DNA from 3 places in the Micromonospora sp. NPDC005172 genome. Region 3 is predicted to be linked to each of the others. Evidence: riboswitches for the same ligand, from Rfam matches in the RefSeq annotation. Region 3 holds a riboswitch; each other region holds the start of a gene.
The links. A riboswitch is a leader RNA that binds a small molecule or an ion and turns the genes downstream of it on or off. The one in region 3 is predicted to bind cyclic di-AMP.
Positions count from the first base shown of each region.

Region 1: linked by a shared signal. The riboswitch ahead of ABZV06_RS02035 (NlpC/P60 family protein) and the one ahead of ABZV06_RS06580 (hypothetical protein) in region 3 are both predicted to bind cyclic di-AMP.
Region 2: linked by a shared signal. The riboswitch ahead of ABZV06_RS04710 (C39 family peptidase) and the one ahead of ABZV06_RS06580 (hypothetical protein) in region 3 are both predicted to bind cyclic di-AMP.

Region 1 covers NZ_JBEXIL010000002.1:156,936-163,159, forward strand. Annotated here, with positions in the region: gene ABZV06_RS02025 (NlpC/P60 family protein) at 1-896, shown strand, start outside; gene ABZV06_RS02030 (N-acetylmuramoyl-L-alanine amidase) at 956-2,911, opposite strand; cyclic di-AMP (ydaO/yuaA leader) riboswitch at 3,147-3,283, shown strand; gene ABZV06_RS02035 (NlpC/P60 family protein) at 3,296-4,336, shown strand; gene dcd (dCTP deaminase) at 4,397-4,975, opposite strand; gene ABZV06_RS02045 (pyridoxamine 5'-phosphate oxidase family protein) at 5,053-5,601, shown strand; gene ABZV06_RS02050 (zinc metalloprotease) at 5,679-6,224, opposite strand, start outside.
Region 2 covers NZ_JBEXIL010000004.1:168,184-174,407, reverse strand. Annotated here, with positions in the region: gene ABZV06_RS04730 (glycosyltransferase) at 1-118, opposite strand, end outside; gene ABZV06_RS04725 (acyltransferase) at 366-1,565, shown strand; gene ABZV06_RS04720 (hypothetical protein) at 1,751-2,203, shown strand; gene ABZV06_RS04715 (hypothetical protein) at 2,416-3,186, shown strand; cyclic di-AMP (ydaO/yuaA leader) riboswitch at 3,471-3,611, shown strand; gene ABZV06_RS04710 (C39 family peptidase) at 3,845-4,693, shown strand; gene ABZV06_RS04705 (alpha/beta fold hydrolase) at 4,830-5,576, shown strand; gene ABZV06_RS04700 (CDP-glycerol glycerophosphotransferase family protein) at 5,573-6,224, opposite strand, start outside.
Region 3 covers NZ_JBEXIL010000007.1:8,689-14,912, forward strand. Annotated here, with positions in the region: gene ABZV06_RS06575 (carbonic anhydrase) at 1-244, shown strand, start outside; gene ABZV06_RS06580 (hypothetical protein) at 323-1,345, opposite strand; cyclic di-AMP (ydaO/yuaA leader) riboswitch at 1,349-1,480, opposite strand; gene ABZV06_RS06585 (heavy metal translocating P-type ATPase) at 2,172-4,133, shown strand; gene ABZV06_RS06590 (metal-sensitive transcriptional regulator) at 4,138-4,434, opposite strand; gene ABZV06_RS06595 (copper ion binding protein) at 4,530-4,739, shown strand; gene ABZV06_RS06600 (hypothetical protein) at 4,754-5,704, shown strand; gene ABZV06_RS06605 (heavy metal translocating P-type ATPase) at 5,717-6,224, shown strand, end outside.

The DNA of each region.
Region 1 (6,224 bases), on a different contig from region 3:
CCGGGATGCTCGCCGTGCCGGCGCAGGCCGAGCCGACGGTCGACGAGATCGAGGCGCAGATCGACAAGAAGTGGGAGCAGTTGGAGCCCACGATCGAGCAGTACAACAAGGTGCGGGCGCAACTGAAGGTCAACAAGAGCAAGTCGGCAGCGCTGCAGAAGAAGATCGAGCCGCTGGCCCTGCAGAGCGAGTTGGCGCTCAACCGGGTCGGTGACCTCGCTTCCCGTTACTACATGTCGGGCCCGTCGCAGGAGATCGGCGCGCTGCTGGTCAGCGCCAAGCCGGACACGCTCACCGAGCAGCTCACCCTCCTCGACCGGCTCGCCGCCCAGGAGCGCAAGCAGGTCGCGGGTGTGCTGGCCGTCCGGGCCAAGTACGACGGCGAGAAGCAGAAGCTGGACGCGCTGATCGCCACCCAGACCAAGCAGCAGAACGACCTGGCGGCCAAGAAGAAGCAGATCGACGCCGAGATCAAGAAGCTCGAAGCGTCGATGCCGAAGACCACTGTCAAGACCGCGGGTTGCCCGACCATCAACGGCGTGGTCTCCGCGGCGGCGCAGAAGGCGATCAGGACCGCCTGCCAGCAGGTCGGCGACCCGTACGTCTGGGGTGCGGTCGGTCCTAACTCGTTCGACTGCTCGGGCCTGACCCAGTACGCCTACAAGTCGGCCGGGATCTACCTCACCCACCACACGGGTGACCAGTGGAACGAGGGCAAGGCCGTCTCGCGCGCCGACGCCCGCGCCGGTGACCTGGTCTTCTTCTACTCCGGCCTGAGTCACGTCGGGCTGTATCTGGGTAACAACCAGATGGTGCACGCACCACGCGCCGGCAAACCGGTGATGGTGTCGAGCATCAACACCATGCCCGTCGCGGGGTTCCGTAGACCCGGCTGATCCGCACCAGGCACGACGAACGGCCCCCGGTCACACCGACCGGGGGCCGTCGTGGCTTCTCAGCGGGGTGCGCCCACCGGTGACGGCAGGAGCTGTACGTCGGCGAGGTCGACGTACATGATGCGATGACCGAACTGGATCTGCACGTACCGCTTCTCGCCCCGGATCACCGTCCAGTCGCCGGGGGACGAACCGTCGAACGTGCTGGCCCGGTAGTACTCGCTCTGCAGCACGGTGCCGACGGCGTACCGCTGACCGGCGGCGAGGGTGTACTGCAGTGGCGAGATCGTCTGGTAGGGCACGCCGGCCGGGTAGGCCGCCTGCTCCGGGTACGCCCGCCCGTACACTCCGATCGTCGCCCGGCCGGGCTTCGGGGTGACCACCATCCCGACGGTCCAGGCGGCGGTCGGCGCGGATGTCGGGTTGTGAAACCAGGCCCGCTGTCCGAGGTACCAGATGGCCGTCCAGTCGCCCTGCCGACCGGCCAGCGCGTACGTCTGGCCGGCGGAGGCGCGGGCACCGTGGTCCGACACGTCCATCGTGTCCGGGGTGCCGTCGGGACGCAGCGCGATGTCGTTGACCAGCGGCGCGTCCGCGGACGGCGCGGTGTGCAGGATCACCGACGAGGAGCCGCGCGGCGCGCACGGCGTCCCCGGGGTGACGCAGCCGGTGAACGCCGGCTGGTTGGTCGCGTAGTCGGGGTCGATCCGGACCAGCCCGGTGGCCGGGGTGCCGGTGTCCAGCCGTGGCGCGTGCAGCAGGTCGAGGTAGTGCGTCCAGTCCCAGTAGGGCCCCGGGTCCCAGTGCATCCCCCGCACGGTCGCCGCGGTGGTGCCGGGCACGTTGTCGTGGCCGATGATGTGCTGGCGGTCCAGCGGGATGCCCAGCCGCAGCGCGAGGTGCCGGACGAGCTTCGCCGAGGTCCGGTACATCGCCTCGGTGTACCAGGTGCCCTGCGCGGCGAAGCCCTCGTGTTCCAGCCCGATCGACTTGGCGTTGACGTACCAGTTGCCGGCGTGCCAGGCGACGTCCTTGGTCCGGACGTGCTGGGCGATGTGCCCGTCCACCGAGCGAAGCGAGTAGTGCCAGCTCACGTAGGTCGGGTCCTGGACGAGTTGGAGCGTGGTCGCCCAACTCGCCTCGGTGTCGTGGATGACGATGTACTCGATCTTCTGCCGGGCGGGCCGGTCGGAGAGATCGTGGTTGCCGTAGTCGCCGTCGCCGAACGCCGCGTAGGGGGCGGGGATCCACTCACAGGACACCGTGGGGGGGCATTCCAGTCCGTCCGGGCGAGCGAGTCGCCGCAGGCCCAGCCGGTCCAGCCAGGATCGCTCGGGTCGTACGGCGCGGGCCGGCAGCGTGACCCGCTGGCCGTCGTCGGTCACTCGGGTCTGGCCGGTGCCGATCGTGGTGAAGACCTCGTCGGCGAAGGCCGCCGCGGCATCGGCGCTGTCCGCGCCGGCGTAGTGGGCCACCGCGCCGTACCAGGTGGCCGGGTCGGTGCCGGCGCCGACGGGCGCGCCCACCTCCCGTTGGTACGCGGCCAGCAGCGCCGCCCCGCCCCGGATGTTCGTCGTCGCGTCGGTGCGCAGCGCCTCGGTCGTGGCCCCGGTCAGCGTGGCGGCGGCGTCCACGGTCTGCAGGGCGGCGGTGGGCGGCGCGGGGTCGGCGGCCGGGGCGGGCGTGAGAGCGTTGCGGGAGTCGTCGCCACGCGGGTCCTCCCCCGGGGCGTCATGGTGGCCGCGTCGGGGCAGAGCGGTCACGTGCCGGGCATCGGTCAGGTGCATCGGGCCGTAGCCGCCGCTGGTGCTCGGCGTACCGGCGTTGCTGTCCCAGCGGGACTCCAGGTAGGAGACGCCGAGCAGCACGTCGATCGGGACGCCGTACTCGGTCGCCGCGGCAGCGTACTGCTGCTGGCGGTCGGCGGCGGGCGCGGCGGAGGCGGGGCCGGTGTGCAGTGGTACGGCCGCTGTGGCGGTGAGGACCGCGACGGCGAGCAGGGTCGGACGCTTCATCGAACCCCCTACATGTGAACTGGTGTCAGTGCGGTCACCTTCGCGCCGTACGGGAGTCCGCGTCAATACCTTTCCATGTTTCAAAACATGCAGAAAGAAACCTTCACCAACGCTCGGCGGCTCGCTCCAATCGGTACGGAGTGTCACGGACGCGTGGGTTGCGGATCGGTAACGGCCGTCTCTACTCTGGTCATTTGTCGGCCCGGTAGCAGGTCTGCCCATCCCGGGCGGTGACGGACCGACACCGCCGAGTCGCTTCCGAGCGAGCCGGGGACCCACGTTTCCCTGGGGTGAATCCGCAGCCACTGCGGTAGGGCGCCCACTTCCCGCCCGAACCCGTCAGCTAACCCGGTAGGCGGTCAGGAAGAAGGAGTACGGAACCCGGTGGCCCTTGATGCCCCGCGGCCGTCGTCCGAGCGGTCGGCTCCGGCCGACCCGACGTCGATCGCGCCGCGCCCACGCTGGTCCCGCTTCACCACCGCACTCGCCGCCCTGGTCGGCGTCGCCGTCGTCCTGACGGGCAGCGCCACGGTGGCCCAGGCCGACCCGTCCGTCGCCGAGATCGAACGGCAGATCGACGCCGACTGGAACAAGCTCGAACCGATCATCGAGCGGCACAACGCCACCCGAGCCGACCTGGCCCTCAAGCGCAAGCAGGCCGACACGCTCGCCGCTCGCATCGCGCCCCTGGAGCGCCAGGTCGACGCCGCGATGAACAAGGTGAGCGCGCTGGCCGTACGGGCGTACATGGGCCAGAACCTGTCGACCGTCAACACGATGCTCGGCAGCCGCTCGCCGAGTGAGGTGGTCGGGCAACTCGAGATGCTCGACCGGTTCGCCCACAACCAGCAGCAGGACGTCCGGCAGGTCGCCGATCTCCGCGACGAGCTGGCCCGGCAGAAGGCGCCGCTGGACGAGATGGTCGCCCAGCTGACCCGGACCGAGGCGCAGTTGGCGGCGAAGAAGAAGCAGATCAACGAGGAGATCGACCGGCTGCAGAAGCAGCGCCTCAAGGTGTACGGCAACGGCGGCGGCGGTCCGCTGCGTCCGGCGCCCTGCCCGGCCAGCTATCCGGGTGGCGCTGCCGGCATCGCGGTGAAGTTCGCCTGCGCCCAGATCGGCAAGCCGTACGTGTGGGGCGCCGAGGGGCCGGAGTCGTACGACTGCTCCGGGCTGATGCTGGCCGCCTGGGCGAAGGCCGGTGTGTCGCTGCCGCACAACGCCGCCGCGCAGAGCCGGGTGACCAGGAACGTCAGCAAGGGCGACCTGCGCCCCGGTGACCTCGTCTTCTACTACAGCGACATCCACCACGTCGGCATGTACGTCGGCAACGGCTGGGTGGTGCACGCCTCGCAGGCCGGGGTGCCCGTCAAGATGAAGAAGGCCGACGACGGGCCCATCCACAGCTACGGCCGTCCCGGCTGAGAAACGCGGGACGCGGTCGGGGCCCGTCGCGATCCGCTCGCGGCGGGCCCTCGTCGTCTCCTACCTCGTCGGCCAGGCGCGCCAGTTCTGCCAGGAACGACTCGGCGTCGGCCCCCGCTGACCCTGGTAACGCGACCCGTAGACCACCGAGCCGTACGGGTGCTCGGCCGGCGAGGACAGCCGGAAGATGCAGAGCTGGCCGATCTTCATGCCCGGCCAGAGGGTGATCGGCAGGTTCGCCACGTTGGACAGCTCCAGCGTCACGTGCCCGGAGAAGCCCGGGTCGATGAACCCGGCGGTGGAGTGGGTGAGCAGGCCGAGGCGGCCCAAGCTGGACTTACCCTCCAGCCGGCCGGCGAGCTGGTCGCCGAGCGAGATCACCTCCAGTGTCGAGGCGAGCACGAACTCTCCCGGGTGCAGCACGAACGGCTCGCCGTCGGGCACCTCGACCACCGAGGTCAGGTCGTCCTGCTGCATGGCCGGGTCGATGTGGGTGTAGAGATGGTTGTTGAAGACCCGGAACAGCCGATCGAGTCGTACGTCGATGCTGGAGGGTTGGACCAGGGTGGGCTCGAACGGCTCCAGGCCCAGCGTGCCGGCCTTGATCTCGGAGACCAGGTCGCGGTCGGAGAGCAGCATCGGACCACCTTAGCGAGGTGGGCGGTGACCAGCGTGTCGAGGTCGCTCCTCGTACATTTGTTCGATAGAATGCCCGCATGGCTTCCTGGTCCGATTTCGCCGCCGACGAGCCCCGCCTCGCCGATGGGATTCGCGTTCTCCTGCAGCAGTACGGGCCGGGCTTCGGCTACCTGGCCACGGTCCGCGCCGACGGTGGGCCCCGGGTCCACCCGGTCTCCCCGGTCATCACCGACGAGGGTCTGTTCTGCTTCATCATCGACTCGCCGAAGCGCCGCGACCTCGAACGGGACGGGCGCTACGCGCTGCACTCGTTCCCGCCGGAGGAGAGCGACGACGAGGCGTACGTGGCGGGCCGCGCCCGACCGGTCACCGATCCGGTCCGGGTGGCCCGGCTGGCGCAGAGCGCCCGGGCGGAGCCACGGGTCGACTGGCGGCTGTTCGAGTTCACCGTCGACGTGGCGATGCTGACCCGCCGTGAGCAGCACGGCCTGGGCATCGCGGTCGGTCATCCGGCCGTCCAGGTCTGGCTCGATCCGCAGAGCCCGCCGGCGGCGGTCGCGGCTCCGGCCGTACCGCAGACGCGCCCGACCCGCCGCAGCCGTGACGTCCAGTACACGGCCGCCTGACCACGGCCTGTTCCTCGGAAAGACGCCGGTGCCGGCTCCGTCACGAGGGAGCCGGCACCGGATGTACGTGCGGGGTGCTACGCCGCGCGGTACGCGTTCCACGCGGTCAGCATGCGGCTCGCCTGCCCCGTCGTGAACTGGTACATGCACGAGTCGTAGGTGTAGTCCATGAAGTTGGTGATCGGGTCCAGGCCGGTCGCCGAGCAGGTGTTCCGCCCGGTCGGGCACTGGTACGCCGGCGACGCCTCGGCCGGGGTGTCGCTGACGCCGTCGCCGGAGCCGCCGCAGCCACCCTGGAAGGTGTGGTAGAGGTTCAGCCAGTGGCCGATCTCGTGGGTGCCGGTGTCGCCCTGGTTGTAGTTGGTGGCGGTGCCGCCCGGCAGTGACTCGTTCAGCACGACCACGCCGTCCATGCTGCTCAGGTTGCGCTGCGGGAAGGTCGCCCAGCCCAGAAGGTCGTCGCTCAGCTCACCGAGGTAGATGTTGAGCGTGTTCTTGCCGCCGACCCGCAGCGACGACTTCATCGACCGCTCGGCGGACGAGCCGTCGACGATCGGGTACCAGGACGTGTTCGTCACCCGATTGATCTTGTCGAGCCGGAACGCGAAAGCGGTGGTCGCGCC
Region 2 (6,224 bases), on a different contig from region 3:
ACTCGCCCGCCGGGATGTCCGCCCGAATCGACTCGAGGCACTGGTACAGGTACGCCTCGACGCCGTAGACAGGCACGACGATGCTCAGCAGCGGCGCGTGCGTCGGCTCATTGACCACCTCGCCACCTTTGACGACGTGGGTGGCCGGCCCCGGAACCACACGTGGCCGACGATGGTGGAGTCCCTGAACACCGGCGAAGCGCAAGGTTAACAACGGCCGCCCGGTTCACCCGGGAGTGACCCGGTAGGGTGCCTCGGTGCGGTCCTGCCGGGCCGTCGCGGGCGTCGCCGTCGCGTCGTCCGACGCTGCGGGCCCAGGAGGAGACGTACGTGCTGGTGACCCTGCGGAGCGTCGGGACCCCGGCATGACGAGCACCGCCGACGCGCCGGCCGCGCCGCCCGCCCCCGCGCGGTTGCCCTCACTGACCGGGCTGCGGTGGATCGCCGCTCTGCTGGTCTTCGGGTTCCACGCCGGGACGATGCGGATCATCGCCGAGCCGGACTACAAGGCCGTCGTCGACGCCCTCTTCACCCTCGGCCTGTCCGGGGTGCAGTTCTTCTTTATCCTCAGCGGCTTCGTGCTGGTCTGGTCGGCCCGCCCGGGCGGTTCGCGGCTGACCTTCTGGCGTCGCCGCGTCGCGAAGATCTACCCGAACCACCTGGTGCTGTGGGCCGCCGCGCTGCTTGTCGCCTGGTGGTTCGCCGATCCCGTCCTGCCGGCCGTCGCCGTGGAGAATCTGCTGCTGTTGCAGGCCTGGGACCCCCGGCTGGGCTGGTTCTACAGCGTCAACACGGTGAGCTGGTCGCTGTCCTGCGAGTTCTTCTTCTATCTCTGCCTGCCGCTGGCACTGCCCCTGCTGCGCCGGGCGCGACCCGCGGTGCTCTGGACGCTTGTCGTCGCGCTGCCCCTGCTGATCCTCGCGCTCTGGCCGGCGCAGCACCTGGTGCCCGAGGCGAGCCGCTGGTGGTTCACCCAGATCTTCCCGCCGGTGCGGTCCCTGGAGTTCTGGCTGGGCGCGGTGGCGGCCGAGCTGATGCTCCGGGGTCTGTGGCGCGGACCTGGCCTGACGACCGCCACCGCGATCTTCGTGGGCACCTGGGTGGCCGCCGGGCAGTGGATCCGCGCCGAGTTGTGGACGACCCTGCTCGCCGTCGCGTACCTGCTGGTGATCACCGCCGCCGCCGACGCCGACGTGCGGAACCGGCGCTCGCCGTGGCGCTCGCGTCCGCTGGTCTGGCTCGGCGAGGTCTCCTTTGCGTTCTATCTGGTGCACGTGCTGGTGATGACCAGCGTGCTCCGGCTCAGTGGCGACTGGGGGACCGGCTTCCGGGGCTGGCAGGGGCCCGCGGTGGTGCTCGGGTTCCTGCTCGTGAACCTGGTGCTCGCCGGGTTGTTGCACCGCTACGTCGAGACGCCGATGATGCGCCGGCTCGCGCCGCGCCGTACTCGTCGAGCGCCGATCGTCCCCCACCAGCGCGCCCCGGAGACCGGAGGCGTCGACCCCGACGTCCCCGGCGAATCCGCCCGCGCGCCCGCGCAAGATCGCACTCGATCCCGGTTGTAGTGGTCTCGTGAGCCGACTGAGGCCACTACATCAACGATCGAGCACGATCTTGACGGGCGCGGTGGCACCCACCAGAGCCGGCTCTCACGCCACCATGTCCACGCTGGTCGGACGGGGTCGGCGCGGCGCGGGCCGACACGCCCGTCGCCGATGCGTCCGGGCGGTCCCGACGGTAGCGTGAGGACGTGCTCCCGGTCGCGCTCACCTGTCCCCTGTGGTGGGTGGCGCGCTGGGCGGCACGGGTGCTGACCAGCCTCGCCGTGCTGTCGCTCGCCCTGGGCGCGGCCCCGGCGCTGCTGCCGGCATCGACCGCAGCGGCCCCGCCGCCCACCATCGGGTCGCTCGCCCTCGCGGAGCCGCTCGGACCGTCGATCGCGGCCCTCACCGACCGCGCCGTCACCGACCGCGCGGCTCTCTCCGGCCGGGCCGCTGCCCAGCACGCCGGCGGGGACCCGGTCGCCGGGGCGCGGGCCGACGCCGGGCCGGCGCGGTCCGTCGACCCGCAGCCTGCGCTGAAGGATGCCTTGGCCGTCCTGCCAGGCCCGCCGGCGGCCGGCAACCAGGCCCGCACGGCCGCTGAGCCCTCGCTCCGAGCCGCCGGCCCGGCCAGCCGAGCCTCCCGAGCGCCGCCGGCCTAGCGGGTCACAGGCGGGGCGTCACGCCGTCCGGCGAGCGCCGAGTCGTATGCCAGACGCCGGTCTCTACCCGGCCACCGGACCCCCAGGCCGACCATTGGGCCCACGGGCCTGCCGTCGACCTGAGCGCCCCGCCACCGCACCTGACGACACACCGCCCGCACCCTCGCCGTGCGGCATCCCATCGCTGACGTGCTCATGCCGAGGAGCCGACCATGGAAACCGTCGTCTTCTACCAGTTCCTGACCGAGGTGCCCCAGGCCGCCGCCATCTGGTCGGCCCTGTTCCTGCTGGCGCTGACGGTCCTCGCCGTACTGGTGGCCCGCCCGGAGCGGGACTCGCCGGCGGCTGACCCGACGCCGCCGACACCCACCGCCCGAGAGCTGGCCGCCGCGGAGATCGCCGACCTGCGCCGGTACGCCGAGGAGGTGGCCGTCGCCGCCGCCCGAGCGGCGCGGACCGCCCGACGCCGTCGCGCTGACTGGCTGGTCGCTCAGGACGAGGCGCAGCAGGCGTGGACGGCGTACGACGAGGCGGACACCGCGGCCCGCCGGGTCGCCACCGCAGGGGCGTTGCCGACTCCCCGGACCCCGCACACCCCCGGCGAGTACGCGGCCCGGGAGCGCTATCTGCACCGAGCCGCGATGGCGGCGTACTGGCGCGGGGAGCTGACCATGGCGCAGCTCGGTGACGTGTTCGGGCACCGGCGTGGCTGGGACCCCCGCCGACACCCGGTGGAGCAGGAGGTGCTGCTCGTCCGGGCGATCCGTGACGCGAGGCTGGCGGAGCACCGGGGGGCCGTGCAGCGGGAGCGGTCGGCCTGGCGGGACGCGGAGGTGGCCGCCGAGTCGGCGCGCACCCTCGCCGAGGAGGCGTACGCGGCGGCAGTGCGGTCGCGGCCGGGCCCGGCGCGGTCACGGCGTACGGCGACGCGGGCGTCCCGTACGGCAGTCGTGGCGCGCTGGCGTCCGGCTCGGGCGGGTTGAGCCCGATCCGTTATGTGAGGCGCGCCACCGGCGGCGGAATCGGGCGACCGGCATCATCGGGGGCCATTGTTCCTGGCATTGCGGCGGCGTTGTCGGCGGCCTGTCCGGTTGTCGCCCACAGGTCCCGGCGGAACCGGTTGTCCCATCGAGTCACGTCAGCGGCAAGACGCGCAGAAATTGCGGGGCTAATCGATGTTTACGCAGGTGGGCGCGGCTTGGCAGAGTGCCCACCGGCCAGTACTGTCGTCCCGTCCGGTGCGGTAACCGATCGCAGGAGGCGACGCCGCGCCGACCCGCTCAATCGTGATCAACGAACCGGGGACCCACAGTAAGTCCGGGGTGAATCCGCGAGCCACGGCCCGCGGTAGGGCGATCTTCCCGCCCGAATCCGTCAGCTAACCCGGTAGGCGGTGACGGAAGGAGTTCCATCCTCGTGCAGCACCCCTCGACCCCACAGTTGTTCCCCCGCCTCCACGGCGTCGCGGTGTCCCCGCTCATCCGCCTCGTGACGGTGAGCTGACCCCCAGGGTCACCGCCCTTCCCGCCCGGCCGTGCCGGGCGTTCCCCTGAGCGGTCCACCATCCGCGGGCCACGGCCCGCGCGTTGGCGCCTGCCCGGATACCGGCCGAGCCCCGGTGTGCCGCTCACCCCCCGAACCGTGGAGGACCTCGTGAAGCACACCCTGAAGCGCCAGCTCCGTCGTCTTGCGACCGAGCGCCCGTACCAGATCGTCGCCGCCTCCGCCGCGGCCCTCGCCATCGCCACCACCACCGGCGCCCTGGTCGCCGGCGCCGCCGACGCCCCGGCCGGCCAGCACACGCCGACCACGGTCGCCGAGATGCGCAGTGACACCGTCGCCTCCCGTGGCGAGGTCCGGTCCGCGGCCCCGTCGCCGAGCACCGCGCCGAGCACCGCCGCCCCGGCCACCAGTGCCGCGTCGCCCGCCGCGAAGGCCACGAGCAACCCGGACCTCACCCGTAAGCCGACGCAGCCGAAGCCGCCCGCGACCAAGGTGCTCGACTACGACTACGAGGCGCAGAACACGTACTACAACTGCGGCCCGGCGGCCACCCGCAACGCCCTGAGCGCCAGCGGCATCGACCGTACGCAGGAGGAGTTGGGTGCCGAGCTGGGCACCACCGAGATGGGCACCAACTCGGCTGAGGACACCACCCGGGTGCTCAACGCCGAGGTGAAGGGCTCCCCGTACCGCACCCGCATGTTCGAGGGCGCGCCCAGCCCGGCCCAGATCGACCGCCTTGCGGCCGACGTCGTCAGGGCCATCACCGACGGCCGGGGCGTGGTGGCCAACGTCGTCGGCGACGCCACCGACACCGACGGCGGTTGGCACTCCTACGGCGGCGGGCACTACATCGCCGTCGTGGGCTACAAGGACAACGGCCGGACCGTGCGGATCGCCGACTCGGCGAACCCGGCCGACCCGGCGTACTGGGTCACCACGATCGACCTGGCCAACTGGATCACCAGCCGGGGCTACTCCGCCTGATCCAGGCGGACACCCCACGACGCCGCGGGCGCCGCGTCCCCACGAGGGGCCGGCGCCCGCGGCGTCTTCGTTGCCGGGCGGCGACCGCCGCTGAACGGCTCTCGTACCGGGCGGCGAACCGTGGGAGACTGCGGCCGTGGCGGAAGAACCGGGTGGTCAAGCCGGCCGTGAGCCGATCCTGTTGCTGCTGCACGGCATGGGGGCGACAGGTGACGTGTGGCTGCCCTGGGCACCACTTCTGGAACAGCACTGGCCCGGGCGGTGGTCGGCACCCGACCTCGCCGGCCACGGCTGGTCGGCGCCACTGCCGTCGTACTCCTTCGAGGGTTTCGCCCAGCGGGTCGCGCAGGGCCTGACCCCCGACGACCGCCTCGTCGTCCTCGGGCACTCGCTCGGTGGTGTGGTCGGCGTGGCGCTGGCGGCCCGCGCCGCCGGACTGCCGGTGGACGCGGTGGTGGGGCTGGGCATCAAGGCGGTCTGGTCACCCACGGAGCTGACCCGTGCGGCGGAGCTGGCAGCCCGTCCGGTGGGCTGGTACGCCACCCGCACCGAGGCCGCCCGCCGCTACCTGCGGGTCGCCGGTCTCGCCGGCCTCGTCGCACCGGACCACCCGATGGTGGACGCCGGCCTGCGTCAGGTCGATGGCCGCTGGCGGCTCGCGATGGACACGAGCGCGTTCGCCGTCGGCGAGCCCGACCTGGCCGGGCTGTTGGCCGCCACCGACGTGCCGGTGGTGCTGGCGCGCGGGGAGCACGACCCGATGGTCACCGACGCGCAGCTCAAGGAGTATGGGGTACCGGTCGTCACGCTGCCCGGCCTCGGGCACAACGCCCATCTGGAGGACCCGGCGGCGGTGCTGGAGCTGCTGGAGCCGTACCGCTAGGCGGGTGCGGGCGCGGGCAGTTCCCGCGCCGACGTCAGCTCCCGGCGGGCCGCGGTCAGGAAACCCTCGGCGTACGACTCGGCCGGGAAGTCGCCCAGGTAGCGGCGGCGGGTGACCCAGCGTGCGTCGGCCAGCGGGTCGGTGTCCAGCAGGGCCGTGAGTACGACGTCCACGTTGGACATGTCGCGCCGCAGCACGTAGCCCGACCCGGCCAGTGGAAAGCGCTCGGTGAACCGGTCACCCTCGTCGCCCATGTCGGTGACCGCGTACGGCTTGCCGGAGTAGAGGTAGTCCGAGATCACCCCGGAGACGTCGGAGATCAGCGCATCCGAGCGGTTGACGCACTCGGTCAGGCTCAGCTCCCGGGCCGCCGCCCCGGTGACGTGCTGCCGCCCGCTGCGCGCCCGGTCGGCGGCCAGCAGCTCGGTGAGCCGGCTCAGGTGCCGGGCCGACGTCGGGTTCTGCGCGGTGTACGGGTGCGCCCGCAGGATCACCGTCGCGCCGCGCTCCACCAGCCTCCGCAGCAGCGCCTCGGCCACCGGCAGCGAGCAGTAGTCGGCGTCGGCGTGGTGCCCGGTCCAGGTCGGGGTGTAGAGCACGGTCGGGTGGGCGAGCCCTCGTGTCGGCTCCTGGCGTACCTCGATCGAC
Region 3 (6,224 bases):
GGTGGTCGACGCCGTGCTGCCCAGCCTGCGGCGCGCCACCGCCGAGGGCGTGGACGACATCGACGGCATCGTCGACATCCACATCGCACAGACCGTCGAGACGCTGCTCGAGCAGTCCCCCGTGCTGGCCGACGAGGTGGCGCGGGGGCGGTGCGCGGTGGTGGGGATGTCGTACCGGCTCGCGGCCGGAGTGGTGCGGCCCGTGACCCCCGTACCGGCCGAGGCCGCGACGACCGACGCCTGACGCGGCCGGTCCGCACCGAACACGCCCGAGGGCCGCCCCGCTGGACGGGGGACGGCCCTCGGACTACTGATCACCGGGTCAGAGCAGCGACATGTGTACGTGGTCGGTGTGGTTCGACGGCCCGCTGTACGACTTCCAGCCGGTCGCCGGCATCCAGATCTGCCGGTTCCAGATCACGTAGTAGATGCCGAGCCGGTCGGCGTTGCGGATGAGGAACGCGGCCACGTTGTTGCCGTACATGCGGGTGTCGTTGTTGTGCCACGGGCTGAAGCCGCTCTTCTGCAGCGACCAGTCACAGGCGCGGCCCTTCGGGTGCTCGTACGGTCCACCGTTGCGGTGGCAGCCCACGAACCGGTTGAACCCGGCCCGCTTGACCTCCTTGTACGCGTGCAGCGTGCGCGGCGTGATGCAGCCTGAGGTGGTCGGGTCGTCCTCGCTGCACGACTGCGCCTTCCACTCGCCGTCGGCGGTGCGACCCGGGCCGATCCGGGCGACCGGCGAGATGGCGTCGACCAGGCCGCCGGTGAAGCCCTGGCCGCCGACCAGCGCGAGCGCCTTGTCCGCGTCGCGCTTGTCCTTGGCCATCAGGGCGGTCTGCTTCTGCTGCTCCCGTACCTCCGCGTCGAGGGCCAGCTTGGCCTGCTCGGCGCGGGCCTTCACGGCGTTGACCTCGGCGAGCTTCTTCTCGTTGACCATGTTCATCTCGTCGAGCGCCGCAGCCCGTTGGACGAACGAGTCCGGAGCGTCGCTCTCCAGCAGCATCGCGATCGCGCCGACACGCCCGGTCCGGTACGACTGGGCGGCGATCTGCCCGACCTGCGGGGCCAGCGCCGCCAGGTCGGCCTTGGCCCGGTCGACCTCGGCCGCCAGCTCAACCTGCCGCTTCTTGGACTTGTCCAGCTTGGACTTGGCCGCCACGTAGTCCCGGTTGGTCTGCTCGATGACGTCATTGAGCAGCTTGGGCTCGTCGCCGTCCTCCTCGTGCCCGGACGGTGTGGGGGTCGTCGGGGCGGCGTGGGCCGGGAGGGGCCCGGCGAGCACGGTCAGCGCGGCGAACACGGCCACCACGGGCGTCAACCAGCGGCGTAGGGGTGCCGTCACAATCTTCCCTTCCGTCGACCGCCGACCGGGTTAGCTGACGGGTTCGGGGCGGAAGTGGCCCCTACCGCTGTCGCGGATTCACCCCACGTACCTGGGTCCCCGGCTCGCCGGTTGGCGATTGGGCGGTGGCACCGCAGGCGCCGCTGCGCGCCTTCGTCGGTGACCGGCAGCGAGGTTACCCGAGAGTCCACCGCCTGAGCTACGTCCCGATGCCGACTAAAAGCGTCATTTCGCCATGGCGTTGAGTGACCAGTGACGCGGTTCTCAGGGCGGGTGCCCGATCCGGTCACGCTGAGGAGTGTCACCATGCCGTATCCGTGCTCCTGTTCGGCTCTGGCCACCCGGTGGCGGCGGTGGATGGGGCAGCGCCGTCTCGCGGCCACAGCACCAGCGCGACGACGACGGTTAATGCGAGACTCCCAACGATCCGGTGCGGGGTACGTGCCGGCGGGCCGTCCGGTTCAGCTCTGCGGGACGAACGCGGTGCCGAGCGCCGCAATTCGCGGGCTGACGATTCGGCGATCACGGAACGTGACCGGCGGGCCCGGTTGGCGGGCAGCGGCGCGCGACCGGGACGACACGGGCGCTCTACTGTTCGGCGGGATCGGAGGGGTCATCGTCGCAAGATGCTAACCAGCGCGCCTGGGTGTCGCAGGTCGTGGCGGAGTGTCGGACGGTCGAACCGCTGACACCGCCCCGGCGGGGGCGGGAGGGTGGAGTCATGCCCGCGCCACCGCCTGACCCCGAGCACCACCGGCACACCGCGCCGGCGACGGACCACCGCCGGCACGCCGGGCACGACCGGCACGCCGGGCACGACCCGGCGATGTTCCGTCGCCGGTTCTGGGTCTGTCTGGTGCTCACCGTGCCGGTGGTGCTGAGCAGTCACCTGGTGGTGGACCGGCTCGGGCTTCGGCTGGACGTGCCGGGTCGCTCCTTGGTGGGGCCGGTGCTCGGGTCGGTGGTGTTCCTCTGGGGTGGCTGGCCGTTCCTGGTCGGCGCGGTACGGGAGGTGCGGGATCGCACGCCCGGCATGATGCTGCTGGTCGCGATGGCGATCACAGTGGCGTACGCCGCGTCGCTGGCCACCAGCCTGGGTGCCTTCGACCTGGACTTCTGGTGGGAGTTGGCGGCGCTGGTCACCATCATGCTGCTGGGGCACTGGCAGGAGATGAAGGCCATCGGGCAGGCCCGAGGGGCTCTGGCGGCACTGGCGGCGTTGTTGCCCGACGAGGCCGAGCGCGTGGTGGCGGACGGGCAGGTCGAGCGCGTGCCGGTGGGCGCGCTGAGGGTCGGCGACGTGGCGCTGGTCCGCCCCGGAGGTCGGGTACCTGCCGACGGTCGGATCGTCGACGGCGACGCCGAGTTGGACGAATCGATGATCACGGGCGAGTCGCGCCCGGTCGCCCGGTCGGTGGGCGAACGGGTGGTTGCTGGCACGGTCGCCACCGACTCGGCGATCCGGGTCCGGGTCGAGGCGCTGGGCGACCAGACCGCGCTCGCGGGCATCCAGCGCATGGTCGCGGAGGCGCAGCGCTCGGGAGGGCAGGCCCAACTGCTCGCCGACCGGTTCGCCGCCGCGCTGTTCTACGTGGCCACCGGTACGGCCGTGCTCACCCTTGTGGTCTGGACCGCGCTCGGCGAGCCCGACCAGGCGGTGGTGCGTACCGTGACCGTTCTGGTGATCGCCTGCCCGCACGCGTTGGGCCTGGCCATCCCGCTCGTCGTCGCGCTCTCCACGGCGTTGGCGGCGCGGGGCGGGATCCTGGTCAAGGACCGGATGGCGTTGGAGCGCATGCGGACCGTCGACGCGGTGCTCTTCGACAAGACCGGCACGCTGACCCGGGGTGGGCATGCGGTCACCGACCTGGTGACGGCCCCCGGGGTGGGGCGGGACGAGGCGTTACGGACGGCCGCCGCTGTGGAGTCCGACAGCGAGCATCCGCTGGCCCGGGCGATCGTGGCGGCGGCCGGGCCGGGCGGCCCGGCGCGGGCTGTCGACTTCCGGTCGCTGCCGGGCCGCGGGGTGCGGGCCACCATCGACGGTACGGAATACGCGGTGGGCGGACCGGCCCTGCTGCGGGAGCGGGGCGGGCCGCTGCCGGACGATCTGCGGGAGGCGACCGGACGCTGGTCGGCACGCGGTGCCGTGGTGCTGTACCTCCTGCGGCTTCCGGACACCGTGCTCGGGGCGTTCGCGCTGACCGACGAGGTACGCCCGGAGGCCCGGCAGGCCATCGCCGAGCTGCGGGCCGCCGGCGTCCACACCCTCGCCATGATCACCGGGGACGCGCGGTCGGTGGCCGAGTCGGTGGCCGCCGACCTCGGTTTCCGGGCCGGCGTGGACGAGGTCTTCGCCGAGGTGCTGCCGGCAGACAAGGACAGCTGGGTGGCGGAACTCCAGCGGCGCGGACTGACGGTGGCGATGGTCGGCGACGGGGTGAACGACGCGCCGGCGCTGGCCCGCGCGGACGTGGGCATCGCGATCGGGGCGGGGACCGACGTGGCGATCGAGTCCGCCCAGGTGGTGCTTGCGTCGTCCGATCCGCGCGGTGTCGGTGCCGTGCTGAGGCTGTCCCGGGCGTCGTACCGCAAGATGCGGCAGAACCTGGCCTGGGCCGCGAGCTACAACGTGGTGGCGCTGCCGCTGGCGGCCGGGGTGCTCGCCTGGGCCGGGGTGGCGTTGAGCCCGGCGTTGGCGGCGGTGCTGATGTCCGCGTCCACGATCGTGGTGGCGCTCAACGCCCAGTTGCTGCGCCGGGTACGCCTCGAACCGGAGCGGGAGTGACGGCTCAGCCGCGCTTCATCAGTCGGCCGACGGCCGCCATCATCTCGCTGGCCATCTCGTCGGCCCGGCCCTCGGCCGCCCCCTCGTGCATGCAGTGCCGGGCGTGCCCGTCGAGCAGGCCCAGGGCCACCTTGTCGAGCGCGGCCTGGATCGCGGAGATCTGGGTGAGCACGTCGATGCAGTAGCGGTCCTCGTCGACCATCTTCTCGATGCCCCGGACCTGCCCCTGGGCGCGGCGGAGCCGCGCGAGCAGTTGGTCCTTGCTGGCGGTGTACCCGCGGATCGGGGTGGGTGCGGTCATAGCGACGAGAATAGCGTACCCCTGGGGGGTATGGTAACGTCCCTTCCTGCCGGGATACCCCCACCGGGTACCGGTACGATGAGAGGAGCGGTTCGATGGTCGACACGACGTACCAGGTGCGGGGTATGACCTGCGGGCACTGCGTCAGCGCGGTCAGCGCCGAGGTGGGCGCGATCGCGGGCGTGCGTGACGTGCGGGTCGATCTCGCCGCCGGTCAGGTCACCGTCAGCAGCGAGCAGCCCGTGGACACCGAGGCCGTCCGGGCGGCGGTCGACGAGGCCGGCTACGACCTCGTCGAGGCGTGAGCGGAGGGCCCGGGATGACCACGGTGACCAGGTTGGGCGCCTTCACCCTCGGCCTTGCGGCGATCTTCGGCGCGGCCTACGCGGTCGGTCGGGTGGTCGACCCGGCCGACCCGGTCGCGCAGAGCGTGCCCGAGGTCGTCCGCACCCCGGGCCCCACCACGAGTGACGAGACCTCCGACCTCGTTCCCGGCGGGTTGCTCGTCTCCGATCGGGGCTACACGCTCGAACCCGTCGTCGCCCCGTCCGGCGAGTTCGCGTTCCGGATCGACGGGCCGGACGGTCGGCCGGTGACCAGGTACGACGTGGCGCACGACAAGCGGATGCACCTGATCGTCGCCCGCCGGGACCTGTCCGGCTTCCGCCACGTCCACCCCGACCTCGCCCCGGACGGCACCTGGCGGGTCGACACCCCGCTGGCCGGTGCCGGGCAGTGGCGGGCGTTCGCCGACTTCACCCCGACCGGGGGCGAGCCGTTGACCCTCGGCGTCGACGTGGCCGTCCCCGGCGAGCCGACCGAAGCGCCGCTGCCCGCCCCGGCGACCAGCACCACCGTCGACGGTTACACGGTCACCCTGGCCGGCGCGCCGCAGCCGGGCCGCACCTCGGCGCTCACCCTGACGGTGAGCCGCGCCGGGCAGCCGGTCACCGACCTGGAGCCCTACCTGGGGGCGTACGGGCACCTGGTGGCGCTGCGGCGGGGTGATCTCGCGTACCTGCACGTGCACCCGGATGGGACTCCTGACGACGGACGCACACCGCCCGGCCCCGCCGTCACCTTCCTCGCCGAGGTGCCCTCGTCCGGCACCTACCGGCTCTACCTCGACTTCCAGCACGGCGGGCGCGTTCACACCGCCGAGTTCACCGTGGTCGTCGGCACCTCCACCACCACGACCGCGCCCACCCCGAGCGGACCCGCGCCGACCGGGAGCGCCGACCACGGCACCCCCGGGCACGGGCACAACTGACGGGACCAGACGATGACCACCACCAGCAGACCGCTGCCCGAGGCACCGAACCGGATCGAACTGGCGATCGGGGGGATGACCTGCGCCGCGTGCGCCGCGCGGGTCGAGAAGAAGCTCAACCGGATGGACGGGGTCAGCGCCACCGTCAACTACGCCACCGAGAAGGCGACCGTCCGGTACGCCGCCGACGTCACCCCGGACGACCTGATCGAGACCGTCCAGAAGACCGGTTACACGGCTGCGCTGCCGGCACCGCCGACCGCCGAGCCGCCGATGGAGGACCCGCTGCGCCTGCCGCGTACCCGGCTGTGGGTCTCGGCGGTCCTGAGCGTGCCGGTGGTCCTGCTCGCCATGGTGCCACCCTGGCAGTTCGACTACTGGCAGTGGCTCTCGCTGACGCTGGCCGCCCCGGTGGTCGTGTGGGGTGGGCTGCCGTTCCACCGTGCGGCCTGGACCAACCTGCGGCACGGCGCGGCCACCATGGACACGCTGGTCTCGCTGGGCACGCTCGCCGCGTTCG